Polyangium spumosum: one gene and its partner. The protein of the gene in region 1 interacts with the protein of each later gene in a pairwise test. Links are inferred from orthologs where the notes say so. Each region holds a gene or a part of one and is shown in the gene's direction. Other genes may lie near its edges. The genes, in order: GF068_RS40625 and ung.

Region 1 (11,293 bases):
ATCGCCGTGCTCGACCAGCTCGCAGCGGTCCTCGCGCACGTGCATGCGCTCGGTATCGTTCATCGGGATCTCAAACCCGACAACATCCTCGTGACCGATGCGTTCTGGTCTGCCCCCTTCACGCCGGGCGGCGTCAAGCTTGTGGATTTCGGCATATCGGCGCCCGCGGGCAATCCCTCGCCGATCACGACGTTCGGGGCCGTCGTCGGTACCACCCCCTACCTCCCGCCCGAGCTCGTTTTCCCCGGACCATCGTCGCCGGATCGGGAGGGCTTTGCCCGTGATGTATTCGCCTTCGGCGTGCTCGGCTGGGAGCTTCTTTTCGGCGCACACCCTACGGGTTTGCCCCCGGATGCTCTGCTGCCGGCCTACCACGACGCATACCGCGCGGCCTGGGAGCAGCGTCTACCATGGCCGCCGCCTGGGTCCGAAAGCCCCTGGGTAGCGACCCTCCGCGCGTGTCTTGCGCTCGATCCTCGCCGCCGCCCTGCCAATGGCGGCGCATTGCGCGACATCCTGCGCACGGGGAGCGCTTCGCTTTCCGGGGCCACGCAAGCGCACGCGGCGCCGACGGCCGCGCACGTCCCGCCAACATCGGCGCAGACGCCCGTATTCTTCACCGAGGGGATGTCTACGCCGCCCGTCGGGCCTCCTCCCAGAGGTCCGACAGCCAGTTCTCCAAGCGGGTATTATCCTCCGGCACCGCAGTCCATTCCGCCTCCTCCAACCCGCTCTGGCTCGAAGAACGGACCGAACTTGCCGTTCCTCTTGCTAGCACTCGCAGGGGCCGCCGCGTTAGGCGCGTTCGTACTTTGGTTGTTCATGCGCGGGAAATCCGATGCCAACTCCAGCGAAGGCATCCCCATCGACTTCAATCCGAAGAACGTCCCCACGGCGACGGTGCGGCCGACCGTCGTCGAGTCGCCCCCCGCAAATCTATCCTTGCCTTGCTGCGACAGTCGAGGCGGGTGTCAGTCAGGGCGTGCGTGCAATCCGGATCATTGCGAGGACAAGCCCCTCATCGAGCAAACCTGGAGCCTCCGCGTAACAGGGGCCGTGGCGATCGAGGGGAACAGGGATCTGACGGGTACCCACCCGCGCGCGATGGTATGCATGCGCAATGAGAGGACCGGTGAGCGCGCCTGCGCCCCGATGTCGAACATCGCGCGCGACGGCGGAGACCGCGTGCACGTCCTGCGTGCGAGCACGAAGGACCTGGCGTACGGCCGCATCCTCGTACGTATCGTCGAGGGGACCAAGGATCTTTACCCCGAACAGCGAATTGCCGATAATCGAGAAGGTTTCAAGAGCTCGGTTCTCTGCCGGGGGCTCAGGCTGCGCGTCGGCCCCCGCGAGACCGCGCCCGTCCATGTACTCGTTTATCTGGACTGAGAAGCCATGACCCGACCCGGTTTGCCACCGACCACCGAGGAGCATCGACCACCGACCGCCGAGCAAGCGGACCGCGGGCGCCCCGTCTTGCTCGCGGCATTCCCTGAATCAGCCGCCTTACCGACGCCTCCGCTGGGTAAGCCGGTCGGGCGTCTTTGGCTTGCAGACGCCGGCATCGTCGATGCCAAGGTCTCCGGCCAGCACCTTGCGTTCATGTTCGAGGGAGGGCGCTGGAAGGTCGAAGACCTCGGCTCGCGCAATTTTACTTACCGGAACGGGCACCGGCTCGAAGCTGGGACGAAGGTGCCCATCGAGGATGGCACGGTTTTGCGCATCGGCGGCACGTTGCTCGTTTTTCGGGAGGCGTATCGAGGCCCGCTTCGACCCGTGGAGCCGCTGGGAAGCCTCGTCGGGCCTTTCGGACTCACGGACGTTCGCGCGGCCGTGGCGGCAATCGGCGTGCGTCGAATGCATCCCGTGCTGATCGAAGGTCCGACGGGAACCGGAAAGGAGGCGCTGGCGCAGGAGGTGGCGCGGGCGCTCGGTCGATTGCACAAGTACACGGCCGTCAACGTGGCCGGTATCCCGGAGACGCTCTTCGAGGGACAGCTCTTCGGCTGGGAACGAGGAGCATTTTCGGGGAGCGTGGAGGCCAGGCCGGGAGTGCTGCGATCACACCACGGCGGTGCCGTTTTTCTGGACGAACTCGGGGAGTTGCCGACCTCTTCGCAGCCGAAGCTCTTGCGCGTACTCGATGGTCACGGCGTGATGTCCCTGGGCGGTGCACGTGAGCTGCCGGTCGACGTCGCCATCGTCGCCGCGACGAATCGGGACCTCACCGAATGTGTCGAGCGAGGCACGTTCCGGCGGGATCTGCTGGCGCGATTCACCTATCGCGTTCGCTTGCCGTCGCTCGCAAAGCGTCCCGAAGACCTTTTTGCCATGATGAGGGCGCTCTGGGAACGTAGGTATGGGCAGCTCGATTTCGGGCGGATGCGCGTCGACGTCGAGGCGGTCGAGCTCTTGATGCTCCAGGGGTGGCCGGGCAACGTTCGGGATCTGGACCGCGTGGTTGCATCGATGGATCCAGGGATGGGCATCAAGCTATCGGCGGTCGAGCAGGTGCTCGGGGTGCGCGCATCTCCGGCTGCGCCACCACCCACAGTCGAGGCAATCGAGAAAGCGATCGCGGAGGCTGGCAATAAATCGGAGGCTGCAAGACGGCTGGGGATTTCGCGGGGATACTTGCAGCGGCGGCTCGACGAGAAGAAAGGGAAGTGACCGCCGTCAAGGTTGTAGTCACGACTTACACCCGTGCCAGGGGTGGGGTCGCGCGCCTTCGTCGGGGTCACCGATCACCCCTTCACCTTCCTCTCCACCTCCTGGTAACCTGACGGCCCCCCCGAGCGTCGCCATGAACAAAAAGGCCCTCAGCGAACGCGACATCACGACGAAGTTCGTCCTCCCCGCGCTGACGCGTCCTTCCTCCGGCTGGGACCTCTCCCTTCAGATCCGCGAGGAGTTCACCCTCACCGCCGACCGCGTCACCACGAAGCCCCGCGCCGGCCAGCACCGGATCCCCAACACCGGCAAGCGCGCGGACATCGTCCTCTTCTACAAGCCGAACCTCCCCGTCGCCGTCATCGAGGTCAAGGACAACAACCACGCCGTCGGCGCCGGCATGCAGCAGGCGCTCGCGTACGCCGAGCTCCTCGGCATCCCCCTCGCCTACAGCACCAACGGGGACGCGTTCCTCGAGCACGACCTCTCCGGCACCTCGAAGAAGATCGAGCGCGAGCTCCCCATCGACCGCTTCCCTACCCCCGACGAGCTCTGGCGTCGCTACTGCGCCTTCCGGAAGATCGGGCCCGCCGAGGAGGCCGTCGCCGCGCAGGATTGGTATCCCGGGACCGAGGACAAGACGCCGCGATATTACCAGATCAAGGCCGTCAATCTCACGGTCGAGGCCATCGCCAAGGGGCAGTCGCGGGTGCTGCTCGTCATGGCCACCGGGACGGGGAAGACGTTCACCGCGTTCCAGATCATCTGGCGGCTCTGGAAAGCAGGGGTCAAGAAGCGCGTCCTCTTCCTCGCCGATCGCAACGTCCTCATCGACCAGGCCCGCAACAACGATTTCCAGCCGCTCGGCAAGGCGCTCACCAAGATCAAGCATCGCATGGTCGACAAGTCCTTCGAGATCTACATGGCCCTCTACCAGGGGGTCTCGGGCTCGGAGGAGGCGAAGAACATCTACAAGCAGTTCACGCCCGGTTTTTTCGACCTCGTGATCGTCGACGAGTGCCACCGGGGCAGCGCCGCGGAGGACTCGGCCTGGCGGGAGATCCTCGAATACTTCAAGTCGGCGACGCAGATCGGGCTCACGGCGACGCCCAAGGAGACGGAGACCGTCTCCAATATCGATTACTTCGGCGAGCCGATCTTCACGTACTCGCTCCGCGAGGGCATCGCGGATGGGTTCCTCGCGCCGTACAAGGTGATCCGGGTCGAGTTCGACAAGGACGTGGACGGGTACAGCCCCGGCAAGGGGAAGTTCGACAAGTACGGGCAGCTCGTCCCGGATCGGACCTACCAGCGCAAGGATTTCGATCGTACCGTGGTGCTCGAAAAACGCACCCCGCTCGTCGCCCAGAAGGTCACCGAGTATCTGAAGCAGACGGGGGACCGGTTCGCGAAGACCATCGTTTTCTGCGAGGACATCGAGCACGCCGATCGGATGCGGTCCGCGCTCGTCCAGGAGAACGCCGATCTCGTTGTCGACCACCCGCGCTACGTCCGAAAGATCACGGGCGACGACGCGGTGGGCAAGCACGAGCTCGATGATTTCATCCTGCCGGCCTCTCGTTATCCGGTGATTGCGACGACGTCGAAGCTCCTCACCACGGGCGTCGACGCGCAGACCTGCAAGCTCATTGTCATCGACCAGGAGATCGGCTCGATGACCGAGTTCAAGCAGATCATCGGCCGCGGGACGCGGCTGCGCGAGGATTACGGCAAGTTCTGGTTCACGATCATGGACTTCCGTGGGGTCACGCGGCATTTCGCGGACGAGAAGTTCGACGGTCCGCCCGAGCAGATTTACGAGCCCAAAGAAGGGGATCCGATCGCCCCGCCCGAGGACGACGATATCGACGAGCCGCCGCCTTCGCCCTCGGCTGCACGGCGCGGGACCCGTCGGACGAAGTATTACATCGACGACGAGGAGGTGTCCGTCATCCGCGAAGACGTGCACCGGTACGATGCCGCCGGCAAGCGCATCGAGGTGCCCGTCGAGGCGCATGCGCGCGTGGTGCTGCTGGAGGTCTGCAAATCACGCAAGGATCTTCGGCGGCTCTGGCTCGCCGTGGAGAAGCGGGGCGAGTTGCTCGGGGAGCTCGAACGGCAGGGCGTCGCGACGGGTGATCTCGCCGTCAAGTACGGCGAGGGGTACGCCACCTACGATCTCCTCGCGCACGCCGGGTTCGGGGCGCCGCTCGTTCCGCGTCGGGAGCGGGCCAAGAACGACGGTGTGGAGCAGGTCCTCGCCCGGCACAAGGGGCTGGCGCGCAAGGTGCTCGAAGGGCTCGTCGCGAAGTTCGTCGACGAGGGGCTCGAGGCGCTCGACGACGCCGAGCAGCTCAAACTGCGGCCCTTCGACAAGATGGGCACCCTCGTGGAGCTCGTGCGCGCCTTCGGCGATCGGGGGAAGTTCGAGAAGGCGGTCGCCGCGCTCGAAGGCGCGCTCTACGACGACGCTTGACGAGGGCCGCGCCAAGGGGGTAGCGAATAACCCGCCATGGCCATCGGTACGACGATCAAGACGATCCAGGACATCATGCGCAAGGACACGGGCGTCGACGGCGACGCCCAGCGCATCGGCCAGCTCGTCTGGATGCTTTTCCTCAAGATTCTCGACGATCGCGAGATCGAGAAGGAGACGGCGCGGAAGCGGTACCGCTCGCCGATCCCGGACGAGCTGCGCTGGGGGGCCTGGGCCGCGGATCCGGAGGGGATCACGGGGGACGAGCTGCTCAAGTTCGTCAACAACGAGCTTTTCCCCGGGCTGAAGGGGCTTCCCGGCGCGGATCCACTGTCGACCGTGATTCGCAGCGTGTTCGAGGATGCCTACAATTACATGAAGAGTGGGCATCTGCTGCGGCAGGTGGTGAACAAGCTCAATGATATCGACTTCAATCGTTCGGCGGATCGGCACGAGATCGGGGGGATCTACGAGCAGGTCCTGAGTGATCTGCGCGGAGCGGGCAATGCGGGCGAGTATTACACGCCGCGCGCGGTGACGGCGTTCATGGTGGAGCGGGTCGATCCGAAGCTCGGAGAGACGGTGCTCGATCCGGCGTGCGGGACGGGCGGGTTTCTGGCCTGTGCGATCGAGCATCTGCGGGAGAAGTACAAGAAGACGGAAGCCGACGAGCAGACGATCCAGGCTTCGATCCGCGGGATCGAGAAGAAGCCGCTGCCGCACCTGCTTTGCATGACGAACATGGTGCTGCACGAGATCGATGCGCCGACGCAGATCCGCAGGGACAATGCGCTGAGGCGCTCGGTGGCCGATTACGGGAAGAAGGACAAGGTCGATGTCATCGTGACGAACCCTCCGTTCGGGGGGATCGAGGAGGATGGGATCGAGAATTCGTTCCCGGGGGCGTTTCGGACGCGGGAGACGGCGGACCTGTTTCTGTATTTGCTGACCGTGCTCTTGCGGGATGGTGGGCGGGCTGCGCTGGTTCTGCCGGATGGGACGTTGTTCGGCGAGGGCGTGAAGACGCGGCTCAAGGAGCGGCTGCTCACGGAGTGTGATCTGCACACGATTGTCCGGCTGCCGAAGGGGGTTTTCGCTCCGTACACGGGGATCAAGACGAACCTTCTGTTCTTCACGAAAGGGAAGCCGACCACGGAGGTCTGGTACTACGAGCATCCGTATCCGCCGGGGTACAAGAGTTACTCGAAGACCAAGCCGATGCGGATCGAGGAGTTCGAGCCCGAGCGCAAGTGGTGGAGCAAGCGCAAGGAGACGGATCAGGCCTGGAAGGTTTCGATCGAGGAGATCAAGCAGCGGGGGTACAACCTCGATATCAAGAATCCGCGAGCCGTGGAGGATGGGCCGGGGGATGCGGAGGAGTTGCTCCGGGAGTATCGGGCGATCTCTGCGGAGGTGGCGGAGGTGCGGGATCGGCTCAGGGATGAGCTGCGGGCGGCGCTGGAAGGGGCGGCGCGATGAAGGGGAAGAGGAAGCAGCTTGGGCTTTTCGAGCGGCGGGAGTTGACGCCGGAGGCGGAGAGGCTGCTATCGAATCTCGATACACTCGCCGATGCGCCAGGAAGCGTGGCGCAGTTACGAAGGGTCGTTCTACATCTCGCATTTCAAGGCCGGTTAACGTCGCGTACGGGTGGGCGAAGTGCGATCCCGCGCGTCAGTGAGGAAGCAACACGTGGTCGCGCTGCAACAAGCGAGATAATCCCCGGGGTTTCGGCACTATCCGTTGGCCCCGCGGAGATGAAGACGCCCGATGGTTGGCAGTGCGTTCCGTTAACGAGTGTCGCAACACTGGAATCAGGACATACGCCGAGCCGTAACCATCCTGAATACTGGGATGGTGGCGTGCCCTGGATTGGAATCCGGGACGCGCGGAAGCACAACGGCAAAGAAATTTTCGATACGGAACAAACCGTCTCCGAACTGGGGATCGAGAATTCATCCGCGAGGCTTCTGCCGAAGGGCACGGTGTGCCTATCTCGGACCGCCTCAGTGGGTTACGTCACCATCATGGGTCGATCGATGGCGACCAGTCAGGATTTTGTTAACTGGGTTTGCTCCGACGCCTTGCTGCCAAAGTTTCTGATGTATCTGTTTGTGTGCGAGCACGAATCCCTCCGCCGGTTCTCGAAGGGAGCGGTGCATCAGACGATTTACTTTCCTGAGGTGAAGGCGTTTCATATTCTCCTGCCACCCGTCGAGGAACAGGAAAATATCATTGCCGTCGTGGAGCACTTCTTGCGACGATGCGACGACCTGGATGCCCGCCAGGCGAAGCAGCGGGAGACGGCGGCCCGGCTGAACAAGGCGGCGCTCGATGCGCTCACGAGTGCCGAGGGGCCGGAAGACGTGGTCGCAAGCTGGCGGCGGGTGGTAGCCAATTTCGCACTATTGACGGACGTGCCGGGGACCGTCAAGATGCTGCGGGAATTGGTTCTGGAGCTTGCGGTTAGGGGCCAACTCGTGCCCCAAGCCGTGGGCGACGAGCCGGCTTCGGTCCTTGCTGGCAAGATGGCAGGGGCAAATCCTACCGCTCTTCCTCCAGTCAAAGAATCCGAGCAGCCATACTCGTTACCTGAGTCGTGGCGGTGGGTACGTCTCGGTATGTGTGGAGGTTTCATGGGAGGGGGCACCCCTTCGAAATCGACGCCCTCGTTCTGGGCGGGGCCGATCCCGTGGGTTAGCCCGAAGGATATGAAGAGACCTTACATAGAAGATGCTGAGGATCACATCTCCCAGGAGGCGATTGAGCATTCCTCGGTGAAGTTAATTCCGAGTGGTGCTCTGCTCTTCGTTGTTCGTGGAATGATCCTGGCGCACTCTTTTCCTGTTGCTCTCACGACACGGAGCGTCACGATTAATCAGGACATGAAGGCGCTTGTTTTGGCAGCTCCCGCAGTTGCAGAGTATCTGCTTCGTGCCTGTCAGGCTAGTCGAAAGCGGATGCTGCTACGGGTTGAGCGGTCTTCCCACGGGACGTGCCGTCTCGATTCGGAGGAGGTTGCAAGATTTCCTATTCCGTTGCCGCCCCTCGCCGAACAAAAGCGCATCGTCGCCAAAGTCGACCACCTCATGTCCCTCTGCGACACCCTGGAAGAAAAACTCCGCCGCGCCGAGGAAGGCGCCCGCAAGCTCGCCGACGCCCTCGTCGCCGAGCTCCTTGCCTGAATACGCGCGCCATGGGCTGGGCCACCGGATACATCACCAAGCTTCGCGCCGGGCAGGTCGTTTCCTTCCGCCCGCGGGGCAACTCCATGTCTCCGCGGATCGAGTCCGGCCAGCTCTGCACCGTGGAGCCCGTCGACCCACGCGACATCCGCCCCGGCGACATCGTCCTGTGCAAGGTCCGCGGGACCGAGTATCTACATTTCGTCAAGAGCGTGCAGGATGGGCGGTTTCAGATCGGGAACAATCGGGGGCATATCAATGGGTGGGTGGGGCAGAATGCGATTTTTGGGCGGTTGGTGAGGGTGGAGGCGTGAGTCGGCTTATGGCACGACGAACACCGCGCCGTTCATGCCGAGCGAAGCGTGCGGCACGCAGTAGAAGGGATACGTGCCCTGCGTCGACAGCGTGAAGCCCTTCGAGGTGCCCGCGTCCGTCACCGGCACGAACGGGCCGCTCGCGGCGGGCGTGGGCAGGTTGGCGAGGTCCATGTACCCACCCTGCAACGGATGGTTCGCGAAGCTGCCGGAGAACGTCACGACCGTCCCCGCCTTCACCTTGATGCACTTCGGGGTGTAGGAGAGGCTCGAGAACGTCACCGTCGTCGCCGACATGGCGGTGAGGTCCGTCGCCATCGACGGCGTGCAGCCATTGATGTTCGCCACGCACATGCCGCCGCTGCAGATACCGCTCTGGCATTCGGCGTCGCTGCCGCAAGCGTCACCATTGCATTTCAGGCACATCGCGCCGCCGCAATCGACGCCGGTCTCGTCGCCGTTCATGATGCCGTCCATGCAGGTCGCGGGGGCCACGCATGCGTTGGCCATGCAGACGTCACCGTTCATGCAATCGGCGTCGACGTTGCAGGCGACGCAGGTGCCATTGTCGTCGCAAACAGTGCCGCCGCCGTCCGTGCACGTGGTCCCGAGCGCGACGGGCAAGTGCGTGGGCGCGCCCGCGAGGCACGCGTCCAGCGTGCAGGAGTTGTTGTCGTCCGGCTCGTCCATCGCGTCGTCCTCGACGATCGCGGCGCCCATGCCGTCGCAGACGTGACGCTTGCAGTCGCCTGACGACTCTGTGCTTAGGGGTGTACCGGCAGGGGCGTATATCGTGCCGCAGATGCCGTTCGTGCAGGTGGGCGCTCTGCACTCGGTCACCTGGCCAGGACAATCAAATGCATCGATACACCCCGTGCACTGGCCCATGCCATCGCACTGTTTGCCCATGCCGCAGTCAGTCCCAGCAGGCAATGGTGTATTCGAGACGCCAGTCATCGGATCGCATGAGTCCGCCGTGCAGGGATTGCCGTCGTTGATAACGGGCGTGTGGGAGACGCCGGTCATCGGATCGCACGCATCCACGGTGCATGCATTCCCGTCGTCTGGATTGACGGGCGTGTGGGAGACGCCGGTTCTTGGATCACACGCGTCCACGGTGCATGCATTCCCGTCGTCGGGGTTGATGGGCGTGTGGGAGACGCCGGTCATCGGATCGCACGCGTCCATAGTGCATGCATTCCCGTCGTCCACGGCGGCGTAGGCGACTCCGCAAGCCCCCCCAATACATGTGCGCAATTGGCACTCGTCGTTCTGTCCGGAACAATCGTTCGCAGTAACGCAACCGGTGCACTGCCCCGCACCGTCGCAGGCAAGATTCATGTTGACGCCGCAGATTGTGCCGGTCGGTTTGAACGCCGTACCGCAAATTCCTACAGTACACGTCGCGCTCACGCACTCGTTGCTCGTCTCCGGGCAGTCTGTCGGAACGTTGCATTCCGCGCTTGTGCCTCCGCTGCCTCCGGTGCCTCCCGCACCGCCTATGCCGCCCGCGCCGCCCATACCTCCCGCGCCTCCCGCGCCGCCCATGCCTCCCGCGCCCCCATCACCACCTGACCCGCCCAGTCCACCCGAGCCACCGTTTGAGCCGCCCTCCCCCTCCGGCAACGGCTCCCCCGGGACGAGCCCGAGAATCTGGTTGCAGCCGGTCGCCAAAACGGCTGCCAAAACGGCGATTCTCCACGATGTGTACGCCCTCATCGTCGTCCTCCTATGGGCCTATGGGTGGTGGCAGCTCGTTGATAGGCAGAATCCCAACCCCCGCCGGATAAGCGTATGAGACATTGAGCGTCTGCGGAGTCGTCCCCCATCCCCACACCGTGACACCAAACGGCTGGGTACTCGACATCTCCTGCACGCCGTTCGTGCATGCCATCACGCCCTGAAAATCGCCCGTCACGAGATCGACGCGTGTGTATTCGTAATCGCCGATGGATGTCCAGTTCTGGAGTGGGCCTCTACATTTCAGCTCCACGGAGGCGAACTCTCCTGTAGTCTTGGACTTCACACGGATGACGACTAGGCTCGTTTCTGGGTAGGTTGGATCGGTAAAAAACACGTACCGTCTCAGAAACTGCTGGGGCGGGATCACGTTCACCCACTCCGGATCCCCGATGTTATTGTAGGGCGCCCCGCCCGTCATGTAGCCGCCCATGTAGAACGGGTGCTGCGCGTCCTGGCTGCGCACCACGAAGGGCCCCGGATCCTCGAACTCGAGAACCTGGCCCTGGTTGATCGTCGTCGGCGCGCCCGCGGGCTTCATGGGCGTCCAGGTGAGCGTCGTCCCGTCCACGGCGCCGACGAGGCGCCATCGAGACGACTCCTCCTCCGTCGTCGACCGGCTCTTGTACCGCACGGCCACGTATTCGTTGCCGAGAGCGCGCACCGGGGCGAGCTGCTGCTGGCCCGAATCGCAATCGTCCTGCATGGACGGCACGTTCATGCATTTTGACGCGCCGAAGACGGCAATCGGCTTGTCCGACGTGATTGGGCTTCCCGTGAGCTCGTCCGCCTGCGTGATCTGCAGGAACTGGCCCGCGTTCAGCATGTAGTCGACGGGCTTGTTCAGGTCGGAGGTGGGGACGCCGCCGCCGCCCACGATCGCCTTGTTCGGCAGGAGCGTGACCTTC
Region 2 (11,333 bases), on another replicon or contig:
GCCTCTTCAAGCGGACGGACGCGCGCAGCTTCCTGCTCTGCGGCGCGCATCGTCACGCCAATGGCACGCGCGCCTGCGACAGGGACTATCAGAAGGCCGACTGTGCGCACGACGCGGGGAGCATGTTCTTCGTCGCGTCGCGCGAGATCGCCAGGTTCTACGGGTCCCGCCCGCATCATCAGATTCAATGGCACGGCATGGGGACGGACACGTGTGAGGGCGTGACCGCGTATCTCTCGCCCGGGATGACCGGCGCGCCTCCGGCGGACTCCCCCGTGCGCACGCTCGACGCCGAGGTCGAGGCGGCGCACCCGACCTGGAGCGTCAAGATGCCGGGCAGCGGGACGTGTACGCTGAATGCCACGGACAACGTCGAGGGGCGTCATTTGAATGGGGTATCGCCGGACAGCGTGTGTTCGACCGCGGCGACGAGCACGAGCGGCCGGTTCATTCACGTCGAGCAGAAGCGCGAGGCGCGTGACCCGCTCCTCTGGGTCACCCCCGTGACCCGGGCGTTCCCCATCCCGACCCCCACGCCGCCGACCTCGGTCAATGCCACCGCGAGTGGCGGCGGCGTCACCGTGTCCTGGGTCGCCTCGACCGGCGCGAGCAGCTACGCGGTCCAGCGCGGCACCACGAGCGGCGGCCCGTACGAGGTCGTGGCGAACGTGAGCACCACGAGCTGGGTCGACACGAACGTCGTCTCCCGTTTCCGGTATTATTACGTGGTGACGGCGACGAATTCGCGCGGCACGAGCGCGCCTTCGAGCCAGGTCGTGGTCCGAGCTCGCTGAGGGCCATCTCCCGTTTGCTCCCGGATGACGAGCCGCGCCGCGAGGCGTACACTCTCGCCTCCGGGAGCAAAGGCATGACCTACCGCGACGAAAGAGACGCCCTCCGCGGGCGGATCCAGGGCCTCGAGCAGGACCTCGACGAGGCCCGCAGGTCCCAGCAGACGGCCGAGGAGAAACGCGCGCGTATCGCGCAAATCGAGGGCCGGATGCGCGAGGCCGAAGTGGACCTCAAAGCCATGCGGAGCGAGCTCGCCGCGCTGCGCGGCGCGCCGCCGCCGCGGAAGAACTCCCCCGTGCTCTTCTTCGTGCTCGCGGGTGGCGTCGCGGCCCTCGGCGCCGCCGTGAGCGTCGTGTACCTGGTGGCCTCGCCGCCGCCCCCGCCCGCGCGGGTCGTCGTCGAGCCGCCCATCGCGGACGGCACGATCATCGACGACGAGCGCGCCCCCGTCCCGCCCAAGAAAACCGAGGCGCCGCCCGCGCCGGCTCGTTCTGTGGCGGCGCGGTGGGAGGGCAAGGTCGTCCGCGCGACGGGGATCGCGCTCGCGCCCGGCGCGAGCTGCGCCGTCGACGCGACGCTCGAAATGAAGAACGAAAAAAGCCGCGTCGCGAAGCTCCTCGTGACGTGCGGCGGGCGGCCCGTGTATCGCTCCACGGACACGCTCGAGGGCACGAGCATGTACAGCTCCGGCTTCGCCGAGCAGCCGGGCAAGGAGGCCGGGACCTTCACCTACGCCATGCGTTACAGCGACATCGGCGCACGCTCGGGGCCTCGCACGCAGATATCGCTCGACTCGACGCAGGGCCAGGCCGCGGTGTGGAGCGAGGTCGTGCCCATCTTCCGCGTCGAATTCAAGCTGCCCGCCGAGAGCGCGGCGGTGCGCGGCGAGCGGCTGCTCCCGCCCGCGGCCGCGGAGCAATAACCCGCCGCCGCTCCTCAGAACGGATACAGCACCGAATAAAGCCGAAACTCGGCGATGCCGTCGCCGGGGATGGTCGGCTCGATGGAGTCGGCGAGGCTGAAGCGCGCCTCGCCCATGAAGGAGACCCATCTTCGTGGGCGCCAGGCGAGGCCGAAGCCGAAGCCGCCCTGGAAGAGCACGTCCTGCTTCTGGTTCTCCTCGGAGATGAGCGCGCCGAGCGAGGCGAGCAGCAGGTACGGCTGGAGGCGCTTGTCCTCGCGATAGAAGATGAAGGTGTTGAAGAGGATCGGTATGTCCTTGCGGTCGATGCCGAAATAGCTGTTGTAGCCGCCCTCGATCTCGAGCTCGAGATAACCTCCGTAGAAGCGGAGCCCGCCCCCGCCGCCGATCCCGAATTCATTGCGGTTGACCATCCAGAGCGACGAGAACCGCCCGGAGAAGGCGAGTATGGGCGACGATCCCATCATCGGCGCAGGGCCACTCTTGCCCGGCGGGGTGGATGTCACCGGCGGCGTATAGACCGGCGGCGGTGGAGGCGGTGGAGGCGGTGGTGGCGGCGGCGGCGGTGGCGGCGGCGGCGGCATATAAACCGGCGGCGGCGTATACACCGGCGGCGGCGTATACACCGGCGGCGGCGGCGGTGGAGGCGGCGGTGGAGGCGGTGGTGGCGGCGGTGGCGGCGGCGGCGGCGGCGGCGGCTTCATCCCCGTGCCCATGGGCCCCGTCGCGTGTACGTCGGGCACCACGATCATCTGGCTCGTCGCCGCGACCGAGACGACGATCAGCACGGGCAGGAGGCGCACGCAAGCGCCGTGCGGGCGGCGCTCAGAAGACATAAAAGACCCCCACGAGCTTGCCGTCGATCAATCCCTCGGCCGGGAACGGGCCTTTGTCCCCGCTGCCAATGGTCCCGCCGCCGCGCACCTGCGCCCCCACGAAGACCGTCCTCGTGCGATATCCGACGCCGAACCCCCCGCCGAGGTACCACCGCACGTCCCGCCCCGCGTCCACCTGGCCGAGCGAGCGACCCGCCGAGGCGATCATGTACGGCTGCCACTTGCCCGAGGCGAACATGATCATCCCCGACCCGCCATAACTGAGCTCGTAATGGTTCGTGCCGAGATACCGATCATAACCGACCTCGAGCTCGAGCTCGAACGGCATGTAACTCGCCGGCCTCGACGGATAGGAGACCGGGTGCATCCGGATCACGGCGCCGCCGCCCATCGCGAACCTGTTGCGCGGGATGTTGTAAATGGTCGAGACACGCGGCCCGAACCCGAGCGAGCCCCAGTAGACCTCCCGGCCGCGATAACGCGTGTACGTCGCCTGCGACGGGCCCTGTGGCATCGGCGCGACCTGCTGCGCGAGCGACGCCGCCGGTGATGACAACACGAGCGCCGCGAGCGCGAGCCCCCCCATTCTTCTCGACATTCGCATCATCCACCCGCGAGGCGCTGCGCGACGACCTTCTGGAAGCTCTCCTTGTCGATCGCCTTCTCGAGCGCGACCTCCGGCGAGATCGTCCCTTTTTGCACGAGGCGCTCGAGGGCCATATCCATCGTCTGCATCCCCTGCGCCTGCCCCGCCTGCATGATGTTCGGGATCTGGAACGTCTTGCCCTCGCGGACCATCGACGCGAGCGCCGCGGAGCCCACCAGGATCTCGTGCGCCGCCACGCGCCCCTTGCCGTCCGCGGTCTTGAGGAGCTGCTGCGCCACGATCGCCACCAGGCTCTCGGACAACATGCCCCGCACCTGCGGCTGCTCGTCGGCGGGGAAGGCGTTGATGATGCGGTCGATCGTCGCCGCCGCGCTGTTCGTGTGCACGGTGCCGAAGACGAGCACGCCGAAGCTCGCGAGCTGCAAGGCGAGCTTCATCGTCTCGTTCGTCCGCAGCTCGCCGATGAGGATCACGTCCGCGTTCTCCCGGCCCGCGCTGCGGATCGCCGAAGCGAAGCTCGACGCGTGCGGCCCGACCTCGCGGTGCGTGACCTGCGACATCTTCGGCGGATGCACGAACTCGACCGGATCCTCGATCGTCAGGATGTGACAGGGCCGCGTCGTGTTGATGTGATCGATCATCGCCGCGAGCGTCGTCGACTTGCCGCTGCCCGTCGGGCCCGTGACGAGCAGGAGCCCGCTGCGTTTGTCCGCGAGCTTGCGGACGACCGGCGGGCAGCCGAGATCGTCGAGCGTGAGGATCTTCGTGGGGATGATGCGGAAGACCGCGGCGAGCCCCGTGATCTTGTGGAAATAGTTCGCCCGGAAGCGCGCCTTGTCCTCGTACTGGTAGGCGAAATCGAGGTCGAGCTCGTTCGTGATCTTCTCGCGCTCCTCGCTCGACGTGATCTCGAAGAGCAGCTCCTCCATCTCGTCCGCGTCGATCGGCGCGTCGCGCATCGGCACGAGCTCGCCGCGCGCGCGGAGCAGCGGCGGATACCCGACGCCGAGGTGCAGATCGCTGCCCTTGCGAGCGAGCAGCTCGTCGAAGAGCCGGTCGATGCGGGCCATCACGCGCCTCCCTTCTTGCCGACGAGCGCCTCTTCGAGCTTGTCCGGCGCCTCGGCGACGAGCAGCGCGTCTTCGAGCGAGGCGCGCCCCGCGCGGACGAGCTCGGCGAGCGAGTCGTCGAGCCGCACGATGCCGAAGCCCTTGCCGCGTTGCTGCAGGCTCGGGATCTGCCAGGTCTTGCTCTCGCGGATGAGGTTCCAGAGCGGCACGGATCCGGGGAGCATCTCGACGGCGGCGATCATGCCGGGGCCGTCTTTCCGCGGCAAGAGCCGCTGGCTCACGACGAGCCGCAGGCCACCGGCGAGCGTGACGCGCACCTGCTGCTGATCGCCGGGCGGGAAGAGGTCGATGAGCCGGTCGATGGTCTTCGCCGCGCTCGGCGTGTTCATCGTGCCGAGCACGAGGTGCCCGGTCTCGCTCGCGGAGAGCGCCATGCGCACGGTCTCGGTGTCGCGCAGCTCGCCCACCACGATGACGTCCGGATCCTCGCGCAAAGACGCCTTGAGCGCCGATGGAAAGGTCCTCGTGTGTGAACCGACCTCCCGCTGGCTCATCATCGCCTTCTTGCGCGGGTGGACGTACTCGATGGGGTCCTCGACCGTGATGATGTGGTGCGAGGTCTCGCTGTTGATGATGTCGACGAGGGCGGCGAGCGTGGTGGTCTTGCCGTGCCCCGTGGGGCCGGTGAGCACGATGAGGCCCTGGTGGTGGCGCGTCGCGAGCGCGATGGCGTCGGGCAGGCCGAGCTCGGCGAGGGTCGGGATCTCGCGGGAGACGAGGCGGAACGAGGCCTTCAGGCCGGTGCGCTGGCGCGTGACGTTGACGCGCGAGCGGCCGATGCGGCGGTCGTCGAGCGCGAAGTCGCAGGAGCCGTCGAGCGCGAGCTGGTCCCGCAGGCGCTCGGGGAGCCGCGGCGTGAGCATACGCTCGAGGGCCTGCGGCTCGACGACCGGGCCACGCGGGACGAGCTTGCCGCCGATACGAAAGAGCGGCGGGCGGCCCGCGACGAGGTGCAGATCACTCGCTCCTTCCGAGCGCGCCGTGAGCAGGATGTCGTCGAGCGCGCCCGTGGCGAAATGGGCGGCGGACGCGGCGGCCGCGAGCAACGTGGGATCGGCCGGATCGTCGAGGGTGATCGCGAAATTGCGCGGGCGCGTGGCCTCCTTCGGCGCGGCCGGCGGGGCTTGTGGGGGCGCGGGCGTGCGGCGGTCGTCGAGATCGAGCTCGAACGAGGGCGAAGCCGCGTGGATCATGGGGGCCGGGGCGATCATGGATGCCGCGGGGAGCGAGGCCTGGGCCGGCGGAGGTGCGGGGGCCGGGGGCTGGGCTTCTTTGCGTGGATCCTGGGCGAGGCGCGTGAGCCGGGCCTGCACGGCGTTCGTGTTCCGCACGGCGGCGATGGCGATCGCGCCGATGCCGTCCACGCGGCAGCCCCACTGCACGGGCTTCGGGCCGAGGCCCTCGACGTGGCGGCTGCCTCCGGCCGTGACGAGCATCTGCAGGATGTCTTCCGTCGACAGGATCGAGCGGTCGATGATCTCGTAGACGCCGCCTACCTTGGCGCAGGGGTTCCGGCCGGTGGCGAGGGCGACCTCGGTGACGTCGGGCCGGAGGAGGTTCTCGAGCAGGGCTTTGAGCTGGGGCATCGCGCTTTCGGATCGCGGGAGACGGCCATCGTATCGGAGGGCTCGATGTTTCGGCAAGGACGGCGCCGTTCGCGATACGATCGCCGCGGATCGCCATGGAACACGCCCCCCTCCTCGCCGCGCTCCTCGGCGCCCTCGCGGGCGCGCTCGAGGGATTCGTGCTCGCGATCGTCGTCGCGCATCACCAGCACCGGCGCGGCGTGAAATCCGGCGTGTCAATCCTCCCGTACCTGCTCTTCGGCTCGTTCTCGGGCGGGCTCACCGCGGGGCTCGCGGGGATCTGGCTCCCGCTCGGCGCGGCCGTGGGCGCTGGCGCCGCGGCGTGGCCGCTCCTGTTCGGCGTCCTGTGGATCCTCACGCAGACGAGCCTCCGAGGGCGGCCGTGAGCGGCGGCGTGGCGGTTCGACCTGGCCAAACCCGTCCCGACGCCCTACGATGGCCCGTGTCCACGCCATGAAGGTCGATTTGCCTCGTTCCTGGAAAAACGTCCTCTCGGCTGAGCTCTCGCGCCCCTCTTTCGCCGAGCTCTGCGCGTTCGTCGACGAGGAGCGGAGAACCCACGTGGTGTATCCTCCCGAGCGCGACGTGTGGAATGCATTCAAGAAGACCCCATTCGCGGAGGTCCGCGTGGTCCTGCTCGGCCAGGACCCGTATATCGGGGAGGGTCAGGCGCACGGGCTCTGCTTTTCCGTTTGTCACGGCCGCCGTGTGCCGCCCTCGCTCGCCAACATGTTCCGCGAGTTACGCGCCGACATCCCCGGCTTCGAAGTGCCCGACCACGGCTGCCTGGAGCCCTGGGCCGCGCAGGGCGTCTTCCTCCTGAACACCATCCTCACGGTGCGCGCGGGCGAGGCGGGATCTCACCGCGGCAAGGGGTGGGAGACGTTCACGGACGGCGTGATCGCGGCCCTGTCGGCGCGCGAGGAGCCACTCGTCTTCGCGCTCTTCGGTGCACACGCGCAGAAAAAGGCGCGCCTCGTGGACACGTCGAGGCACCCGATCGTGAAGACCGGCCACCCCTCGCCGCTCTCCGTGCGGAGTTTCGCGGGGACGAGGCCATTCTCCGCCATCAACGCGGCATTACGTTCGATCGGGAAGGCGGAGATCGACTGGAGGTTGCCGCCGAGAGAGGCGCTCGGCGCGGCGGCGGCGCTCGCCGGGACGGCGGGGGCGCGAGGGTAAGAGCGGCGCGTGCCTTGCGTCCGTGCGAGGCAGGTCCCGCGGAGTGTGGGGAGTGTCTTGAACCGGTTCGAGGCAGGTCCCGCGGAGTGTGGGGCGTGTCTTGAACCGGTTCGAGGCAGGTCCTGCGGAGTGTGGGGCGTGTCTTGCGTGCGTTCGAGACAGGTCCTGCAAAGTGTGGGGCGTGTCTTGCGTCCGTTCGAGACAGGTCCTGCGGAGTGTGGGGCGTGTCTTGCGTGCGTTCGAGGCAGGTCCTGCAGAGTGTGGGGCGTGTCTTGCGTCGGTTCGAGGCAGGTCTCGCAGGAGCCAGGAGGCTTCTCGCGTCCCCGCGAGCGAGCTTGACAACGTTTCCGCGGCCCTTTCGCATGGACGCATGTGGAGGGGAGCGAGGTTGGTGAGGGGCGTTGCGTGGGTGTGTCTCCTGCTGCTCGTCGTGGGGGGGCTCACGGCGCCCGCGCGCGCGGACGCGCCGCCGAAGAAGACGCCCTGGGTCGTCGCGGCGTGTATGCGTCCGCATGGGCCGGGGATCGTTCGGTGGACGTACGACCATGCGGGCAAGCCGGTCACCGAGGAGCCTTGGATCACGCTGATTGCGGAGAGCAGCGCGCACCATCCGATTTTCGTCTTCAATCCGCGGGTGGGGTCGAAGACGCATTACCTGATCCCGACCGAATACGGTAACCACCCCTGCGAGCCCGTGCCGCCGGATCCGAAGCCGCCTCCGCCGCCGAAGCCTGCTTCCGCGAAGCGGCCTGCGCCAAAGGAAGAGGCGGAGGACGGAGACGATGGCGGCGGCAAGCATGAGGAGAGCGTCGAGGAGCGCGTCGAGCAGCACCGTATCCGGAGCGAGAGCCGGCCGGAGAAGCCGAGGAGGCCGAAGAACAACGTGCACGGCGTGTTGTCGAAGGAGCCGGCGCTGCCGTCGTCGACGGGCATTTTGAGCAAGGAAGGCGCCTTGCCCCCGCGCGACGAGGTGCGTCCGCCGAGATGCGTGGATGAGCCATGCACGCTGGTGGACCGAGGCGGCGCATTGCCGGAGATCCAGCATCGGCAGGGGCGACCGCTCGTGAGCGTGGTCTCCTGCAAGCAGACGAAGGAGGGCTGCAAAGGCGAAGCTGCGGGCGACGGGACAGGCAAGGCGAAGCCCCTGACGCCGCTCGAACGGATGGTCCGCGAGCTCTCGATCGCGTCCGCGATGCTGAACGGCGAGTTCAATCACGACCTCGCGCGCAAGGACGGCAAGCGGTTCGGCATCATCGGCGGGAGCAGCGAGGACGGCGTCGATAGCGCCATCGTCCAGGCCGCGGCGGCGATCGCGCAGGTCGCCTCGGGGGTGCTCGTCGGGCAGGCGGAGACGTTCGCGAAGAAGCTGGAGGAGGCTTGCGCGAAGAAGGCGCCGCTCATCATCGAGGGGGCCGAGAAGGTGTCAAAGGAGACGGCGGAGCTCCTGGCCCAGCAGTATGGGAGGGCGATCGCGGAGGCCCTGGAGCAGAACGGCGCGATCGGGCCGTACAAGACGATGCGCGAGTTCACGCGGGGCCTGGAGGGGGACTTCCAGGCGCATCACATCCTGGAAAAGGCGATGGGGCGAGACCTGGGGATCACGAAAGAACTTGACAATATACCGTCGGTGATCTTGACGGAGGCCCATCACAAGAAGATCACGAAGGCGCTCGACGAGGCCAGGAAGCGCATGATCGAGGAGGGAAACGTATTGCGTCCACGTACGCTGTGGAAGATGTACGAGGAAGTGTACGTAGATCATCCGCACTGGCTGTCAGCGATCAAGCCGTACTTCGGGAAGTAGCCGAGCAATCGAGGAGCTAGATGAGGACAGAGGTTCGAATCCTGGTCAGAAGCGATCGCATGCCAGGAGGGCCACGTGCGCTGCTTGGCTCCGTGGGGTGCGGTCCCGATGTCGTACAAGTCCGAGAAGATGCGATCTTCACAATCGTCACGCTCGACGAACGGGACGAACGCTTGCCGCGCCTCGTGCAGCTACTCACCGAGCGCGGCATTTCCTGGCTGGAAGGGCGACACGACCGTTTTACCGACGACGAGCTCGAAGCGGCGCCACTGCTCATCATGTCGTACGACGTCAACGCCAGGGTCTTCGGCGGCCCTCGCGTGGGCACGACCTACGACATGTCCGAAGCCTGCGAACGCTGCGGCGCCGGGGCTCGGCAGACGTCCGCGATGATCATCGACGGCGAAGACCTCCACAAACTCGAAGGCCGGCGCGCGGCCACGACCCCCTACGACGACGTACTCGTCGACGAGAAGCTGGCTGCCGTGCTCGCGGCGAGCGGCGCGACGGGGCTGTCGTTCCGGGGCGTATTCGCGGCGTTCGAGAAGAGGGGCCACATTCAGCTTCCGTGGCGTCAGCTCTGCGCCACGCACACGATGCCGCCGATGTCCCCACGTTCGACCGGGATCGTGCCCGACGACCTCTGCTCTTGCAGAAGGAGCGGATTCGATACGCCCTCGGAGATCCCCACCCGCCTCGTCTACCGCGCGGCGGATTTCACAGAGATCCGCGATGTTAACGTGACCTGGGAATGGTTCGGCGACACGCACTACGAAGGGGACGTGGGTGATGCCCTCTTCGCATATCCCAGGTTCCTCGTGACCCCCAAGGTCCGCTGTATCTTCCTGGACGCAGGCGTCACCGGATTCGACTGGCTCCCCATCCGCGTCGTCGAGGACTGAAGCCCGAGCTCGTGCTGTCGTCGAGGAAACACGCGTGCGCGTTTTGCCTGCGCCATCTGCCTTCCCGTCGGGCGTGTCCGTGGGCTAGCCTCGCGCCCCCGCCATGGACGTAGCCGCCTTCGTCGACAAGTGGAGCGCCTCCGGCGCCTCCGAGCGCGCCAACAAGGACCTCTTCCTCGCGGAGCTCTGCGACGTGCTGGGCGTGCCCCGACCCGAGCCGGCCACGGGGGACCCGGCTCGCGATCGGTACGTGTTCGAGAAGCCGATCCCGATGACGCACGAGGGCGGCAAGGTCACGACGAAGCGCGCGGACCTGTACAAGCACGGTTGCTTCCTGCTGGAGGCGAAGCAGGCGGTCGCGGCGGGGACGAAGGCGAAGAGCGGCAAGGCGCAGCGGGGGACGGCGTCCTGGGATCTCGCGATGGACGACGCGTACGGGCAGGCGATCGGATACGTGAGAGCGCTCGACGTGCCGCCGCCGTTCCTGGTCGTCTGCGACATCGGCTACGTGTTCGAGCTTTACGCCGACTTCGACGGCTCGCGCCGGTGGCTGGCGTTCCCGAACGCGCAGAACCGGAGGATCTACCTCCGCGATCTGGCGAAGCACGTGGACACCCTGCGCGCGGTCTTCACGGATCCGCTTTCGCTCGATCCCTCACGGCGGGCCGCAGTGGTGACGCGCGAGGTCGCCGAGGATCTCGCGGAGCTCGCGCGGACACTGGAGGAGAAGAACCCGCCCGAGGCCGTGGCCAAGTTCCTCATGCGCTGCATCTTCACGATGTTCGCCGAGTGGGTCGAGCTCCTGCCGTCGCGGCCCTTCACGACGGGCCTGGAGCATTACTGGCTCTTGAACCCGCGGTCCTTTCCCGCGACGATCGAGGGGCTGTGGCAGGCGATGAACGATGGCACGCCGTTCGGATTCGTTGGAAAGCTCCTCCGATTCAATGGCGGGCTCTTCAAGCAGCCGACGGGCCTGTCGCTCTCCAAGGAGTCGCTCGCGCTCTTGCTCATGGCCGCGCGGCGAGACTGGTCCGAAGTGGACCCGGCCATCTTCGGGACGCTGCTCGAACGCGCCTTGAACCCGAAGGAGCGGCACAAGCTCGGGGCGCATTACACGCCCCGCGCCTACGTCGAGCGGTTGATCCGTCCGACGATCGAGGAGCCGCTGCGCGAGGAGTGGGAGAACGTGCGGACGGCGGCGCGCAAGCTTTATCAGAGCGGCAAGGAGAAGGAGGCTCGCGCGGCGGCAAGGGCTTATCACACGAAGCTCTGCGAGACACGTGTCCTCGATCCGGCGTGCGGGTCGGGGAACTTCCTTTACGTGACTCTCGATCTCTTCAAGCGGCTGGAGAGCGAGGTTCTTGCGCTGCTCAACGACCTCGGGGAGCGGCAGGAGCTCCTGCATGCGGAGGGGATCCGCGTGAGCCCCGGGCAGTTCCTGGGGATCGAGGTGAAGCCGTGGGCGAAGGAGATCGCGGAGCTGGTGCTCTGGATCGGTTACCTGCAATGGCACTTCCGGACGTACGGGAAGCTGACGCCGCCGCCGGAGCCGGTGCTTCGAGACTTTCGGAA

The links.
Region 2: the proteins of GF068_RS40625 (region 1) and ung interact in binary tests that used the Escherichia coli proteins (3 or more experiments, as listed by UniProt). The link is inferred for Polyangium spumosum from one-to-one orthologs.

Annotation. Positions count from the first base shown.
Region 1 is NZ_WJIE01000026.1:15,765-27,057, reverse strand. What follows is about bases 4,537-7,406. They hold GF068_RS40625 (type I restriction-modification system subunit M), read left to right. Parts: upstream 4,537-5,185; coding sequence 5,186-6,628; downstream 6,629-7,406. Other genes in these bases: GF068_RS40620 (restriction endonuclease subunit S), read left to right, coding at 6,904-7,406; hsdR (EcoAI/FtnUII family type I restriction enzme subunit R), read left to right, coding at 4,537-5,149. In the rest of the region: GF068_RS40640 (protein kinase domain-containing protein), read left to right, coding at 1-1,392; GF068_RS40635 (sigma 54-interacting transcriptional regulator), read left to right, coding at 1,399-2,673; more of hsdR, read left to right, coding at 2,807-4,536; more of GF068_RS40620, read left to right, coding at 7,407-8,331; GF068_RS40615 (S24/S26 family peptidase), read left to right, coding at 8,343-8,645; GF068_RS40610 (plastocyanin/azurin family copper-binding protein), read right to left, coding at 8,652-9,815; GF068_RS40605 (IgGFc-binding protein), read right to left, coding at 10,375-11,293. UniProt on the Escherichia coli protein: The subtype gamma methyltransferase (M) subunit of a type I restriction enzyme. The M and S subunits together form a methyltransferase (MTase) that methylates A-2 on the top and A-3 on the bottom strand of the sequence 5'-AACN(6)GTGC-3'.
Region 2 is NZ_WJIE01000002.1:516,093-527,425, reverse strand. What follows is about bases 5,281-8,190. They hold ung (uracil-DNA glycosylase), read left to right. Parts: upstream 5,281-6,326; coding sequence 6,327-7,055; downstream 7,056-8,190. Other genes in these bases: GF068_RS08065 (hypothetical protein), read left to right, coding at 7,447-8,190; GF068_RS08075 (hypothetical protein), read left to right, coding at 5,969-6,259; GF068_RS08080 (type IV pilus twitching motility protein PilT), read right to left, coding at 5,281-5,873. Outside these bases: GF068_RS08105 (fibronectin type III domain-containing protein), read left to right, coding at 1-794; GF068_RS08100 (hypothetical protein), read left to right, coding at 869-1,714; GF068_RS46155 (hypothetical protein), read right to left, coding at 1,729-2,550; GF068_RS08090 (hypothetical protein), read right to left, coding at 2,540-3,148; GF068_RS08085 (type IV pilus twitching motility protein PilT), read right to left, coding at 3,154-4,227; more of GF068_RS08080, read right to left, coding at 4,227-5,280; more of GF068_RS08065, read left to right, coding at 8,191-8,859; GF068_RS08060 (hypothetical protein), read left to right, coding at 8,880-9,761; GF068_RS08055 (DNA methyltransferase), read left to right, coding at 9,865-11,333. UniProt on the Escherichia coli protein: Excises uracil residues from the DNA which can arise as a result of misincorporation of dUMP residues by DNA polymerase or due to deamination of cytosine.